Regions from separate parts of the Streptomyces sp. NPDC007095 genome, predicted to be linked through region 2. Evidence: predicted binding sites of a transcription regulator. Region 2 holds the regulator's gene; the other holds the start of a gene.
The links. The regulator HrcA, encoded in region 2, represses chaperone genes, less so after heat shock. The targets are predictions, from matches to a motif close to TTNGCACTCNGNNNNNCNGAGTGCNAA.
Positions count from the first base shown of each region.

Region 1: groL (chaperonin GroEL) is a predicted target of HrcA. The motif match lies at 1,464-1,490, and genes of this name have one in related genera.

Region 1 covers NZ_JBEYFS010000042.1:10,490-12,887, reverse strand. The annotation lists gene groL (chaperonin GroEL) at 1-1,337, opposite strand, end outside; gene ABZ656_RS16775 (cold-shock protein) at 1,722-1,928, opposite strand; gene ABZ656_RS16770 (MoaD/ThiS family protein) at 2,389-2,398, opposite strand, start outside.
Region 2 covers NZ_JBEYFS010000089.1:3,126-5,523, forward strand. The annotation lists gene ABZ656_RS27905 (MBL fold metallo-hydrolase) at 1-389, opposite strand, end outside; gene hrcA (heat-inducible transcriptional repressor HrcA) at 616-1,638, shown strand; gene dnaJ (molecular chaperone DnaJ) at 1,639-2,398, shown strand, end outside.

The DNA.
Region 1 (2,398 bases), on a different contig from region 2:
GCCTCCAGGGCGAGTCGCACGGCGTTGGCGCCGGTCGCCTCGTCACCCGAGAGCTCGAGCTTCTCGAAGACCGAGGAGGCCTGGATGAGGGCCACGCCGCCACCGGCGACGATGCCCTCCTCGACGGCCGCCTTCGCGTTGCGAACGGCGTCCTCGATGCGGTGCTTGCGCTCCTTGAGCTCGACCTCGGTGGCGGCACCGGCCTTGATGACGGCCACGCCGCCGGCCAGCTTCGCCAGGCGCTCCTGGAGCTTCTCGCGGTCGTAGTCCGAGTCGGAGTTCTCGATCTCGGCACGGATCTGGTTGACCCGGCCCTGGACCTGGTCGGCGGAGCCGGAGCCGTCCACGATCGTGGTCTCGTCCTTGGTGATGACGACCTTGCGGGCACGGCCCAGCAGGTCCAGACCCGCGTTCTCCAGCTTGAGGCCGACCTCCTCGGAGATGACCTCGCCGCCCGTGAGGATGGCGATGTCGCCGAGCATGGCCTTGCGGCGGTCACCGAAGCCCGGAGCCTTGACGGCGACGGACTTGAAGGTGCCACGGATCTTGTTGACGACCAGGGTCGACAGGGCCTCGCCCTCGACGTCCTCGGCGATGATCAGCAGCGGCTTGCCGGACTGCATGACCTTCTCGAGGAGCGGCAGCAGGTCCTTGACGTTGCTGATCTTCGAGTTGGCGATCAGGATGTACGGGTCGTCGAGGACGGCCTCCATACGCTCCATGTCGGTGGCGAAGTACGCCGAGATGTAGCCCTTGTCGAAGCGCATACCCTCGGTGAGCTCAAGCTCCAGACCGAAGGTCTGGGACTCCTCGACGGTGATGACGCCTTCCTTGCCGACCTTGTCCATCGCCTCGGCGATGAGCTCGCCGATCTGGGTGTCGGCGGCGGAGATGGAGGCCGTGGAGGCGATCTGCTCCTTGGTCTCGACATCCTTGGCCTGCTCAAGGAGGGCACCGGAGACGGCCTCGACGGCCTTCTCGATACCGCGCTTGAGAGCCATCGGGTTGGCGCCGGCGGCTACGTTGCGCAGGCCCTCACGGACGAGAGCCTGGGCGAGAACGGTCGCGGTGGTCGTACCGTCACCGGCGACGTCGTCCGTCTTCTTGGCGACTTCCTTGACCAGCTCGGCGCCGATCTTCTCGTACGGGTCCTCGAGCTCGATCTCCTTGGCGATGGAAACACCATCGTTGGTGATCGTGGGGGCGCCCCACTTCTTCTCGAGGACGACGTTGCGGCCCTTGGGGCCAAGGGTGACCTTGACGGCGTCGGCGAGCTGGTTCATCCCGCGCTCGAGACCGCGCCGTGCCTCCTCGTCGAACGCGATGATCTTGGCCATGTGAAGTGGTCCTCCCGGACTGGGGTGGATTGCTCCGGACCGCGCTGGCGCCCGCGACGGACGGCCTGCCTGCCCCGTGGTTCCTTGCACCACCTGGCCTGCGGGCCTCACCGACCCGGTCCTTCGTTATCACTCTCACCTTCAGAGTGCTAACGCCAATGATTAGCACTCGCCCCTGCCGAGTGCAAGCGACTTCCCTTGATCCGCAGGTGAGAAGGGGCGCGCAACCCGCGCGTCGCGCCGGTGCGCGAGCGGGCCCGCGGCGACGGACGGACAGCCACGCCGGCGGACAGACAGTCACATCTACGGACAGACAGACCGAAGGGCTCGCACCCCATGGGATACGAGCCCTTCGTCACGTCGAACAGTCAGTCGGCGCGTGCTTCAGCCGGTCGCGAGCCGGACCATGTCCGCCTGCGGCCCTTTCTGGCCCTGCGAGATCTCGAAATCGACCCGCTGCCCCTCTTCCAGGGTGCGGTAGCCGTCCATCTGAATCGCGCTGTAGTGGACGAATACATCCGCACCACCGTCGACCGCGATGAAGCCGTACCCCTTCTCCGCGTTGAACCACTTGACGGTGCCCTGAGCCATGCCTAACTCCCCTATTACTGGCCCTTGCACAGGACCGCACTTCGCGGACCCGGGTCAGACCTCACCCCCCAACGGTTGGGGGTGTGCGCCGGAACGCGTCGACCGCGGCTGAATGTATCTGTCCAACTGCCGTCTGCAACAGGTCAATCGGACGAGAATTCCGGGCATGACCGATCGGGAATATGGGGAGAATTTGCGAAGATTCAGGGCAAGTCGGGCCCCATAAATGCCGTATAAGGCTCAAAAGTGCGGGACACTTTGGCTACTTCTTGCCGGACTTCGGGCGCGAACTCATATGCACCCGGCATGCAAAGTGGAGCGGCTTCCCCAACTGTACCGCGCTCAACCATACAGAATTGCCCCCTCCGCTTCTCTCACGGAGGGGGCAATTCGATGAACTCTCGGTAATTGGCATTACCAAGGGTAACAATCTCACCCTGGGTAACGGCCTTCGAGGTGGTCAGCCACCG
Region 2 (2,398 bases):
GGACGCACCAGGGTGTCCGCCGCGTCCTCCGCCGCCCGCGCGTCCAGCCCGCCCCGCACCGCGTCCGCGTACAGCTCCTCGCGCCCGTGCTCGTACACCTCGGCCGAGCCGCCCGCGACGAGGACCTCCGCGCCCGCGAACGCCGCAGCGCCGAGGACATGGTCGAAGTGGGGGTGGGTGAGCGCGAGGAAGGTCACACGGCGGCCGGCGAGCGTCTGCGCCTCCCCGCGCAACCGTGCGCCCTCCGCGAGGCTCGACCCCGCGTCGACGATCAGCGCCCCGCCCTCGCCCACGACCAGCCCGACCGTGCAGTCCCAGACCGGAAGCCGCCGCCGCCCCACCCGCGGTGTCAGCTGCTCCCACCCTGCCTCTTCCCAAGTCACCTTCATACGCCGACGCTAGCGGTGAGGGCGTGGACGGTACGACATCGCGGGCAGGGACGGTGTGACATCACAGGACACGTCGGTGTACGTCCGTGCACCTTGCACAAGATCGCGGGGCCGCCCTTGCCGGGGCCGTACCCACCGGCCGTACACTGGGCCGGGGAATGCTGGCACTCGCACGCGCTGAGTGCCAAGCGAGGCGCCGAGGGGTCGACAGCTGGAGGTGTGCGCGATGCTCAGTGAACGCAGGCTGGAAGTGCTGCGCGCCATCGTCCAGGACTATGTCGGCACCGACGAGCCGGTCGCGGTCGGGTCCAAGGCACTGACCGAGCGGCACCGGCTGGGGGTCTCCCCGGCCACCGTCCGCAACGACATGGCGGCCCTGGAGGACGAGGGGTACATCGCCCAGCCGCACACCAGCGCCGGGCGGATCCCCACCGACAAGGGCTACCGGCTCTTCGTCGACAAGCTCGCCGGCGTCAAGCCGATGACCGCGCCCGAGCGGCGGGCCATTCAGAACTTCCTGGACGGCGCCGTCGACCTCGACGACGTCGTCGGACGGACGGTGCGGCTGCTCGCGCAGCTGACCCGGCAGGTCGCCGTCGTGCAGTATCCGTCGCTGACGAGATCGACCGTGCGGCACGTGGAGCTGCTGTCCCTCGCCCCTGCTCGTGTGATGCTCGTGCTGATCACGGACACCGGGCGGGTCGAGCAGCGCATGATCGACTGTCCGGTCCCGTTCGGAGAAACGTCTCTCGCGGATCTGCGGGCCCGGCTGAACAGCAGGGTCGCGGGCCGTCGCTTCGCGGACGTCCCGCAGCTCGTGCAGGACCTCCCGGACGCGTTCGAGGCGGAGGACCGGGGTACGGTCGCCACGGTGCTCTCCACTCTTCTGGAGACGCTCGTCGAGGAGACCGAGGAGCGGCTGATGATCGGCGGAACCGCCAATCTGACGCGCTTCGGACATGACTTCCCTCTCACCATCCGGCCGGTGCTCGAAGCGCTTGAGGAGCAGGTCGTGCTTCTCAAGTTGCTTGGTGAGGCCGGGGATTCGAGCATGACCGTGCGAATCGGTCACGAGAACGCGTATGAGGGACTCAACTCCACGTCCGTGGTCTCGGTCGGCTACGGTTCGGGCGGCGAGGCAGTAGCCAAACTCGGCGTGGTCGGCCCGACCCGCATGGATTACCCGGGAACGATGGGAGCGGTACGCGCAGTGGCACGGTACGTCGGACAGATCCTGGCGGAGTCCTAAGTGGCCACGGACTACTACGCCGTACTCGGCGTGCGCCGCGACGCGTCCCAGGACGAGATCAAGAAGGCCTTCCGGCGGCTCGCACGCGAGCTGCACCCGGATGTCAATCCCGATCCGAAGACGCAGGAGCGGTTCAAGGAGATCAACGCCGCGTACGAGGTGTTGTCGGACCCGCAGAAGAAGCAGGTCTACGACCTCGGCGGCGACCCGCTGTCCCAGTCGGGCGGCGGCGGTGCGGGCGGCTTCGGCGCCGGTGGGTTCGGGAACTTCTCGGACATCATGGACGCCTTCTTCGGTACGGCGTCACAGCGCGGTCCGCGGTCGCGTACGCGGCGTGGCCAGGACGCCATGATCCGGCTCGAGATCGAGCTGGACGAGGCGGCCTTCGGCACGACGAAGGACATCCAGGTCGACACGGCCGTCGTCTGCGCCACCTGCAACGGTGAGGGCGCGGCGCCGGGCACCTCGGCCCAGACCTGTGACATGTGTCGCGGGCGGGGTGAGGTGTCCCAGGTCACGCGGTCCTTCCTCGGGCAGGTCATGACCTCCCGGCCGTGTCCGCAGTGCCAGGGCTTCGGGACCGTCGTCCCGACTCCCTGCCCCGAGTGCGCCGGTGACGGGCGGGTCCGGTCGCGTCGCACGCTGACCGTCAAGATCCCCGCCGGTGTCGACAACGGCACGCGGATCCAGCTCGCGGGCGAGGGCGAGGTCGGGCCCGGTGGCGGTCCCGCCGGTGACCTCTACGTCGAGATCCACGAGC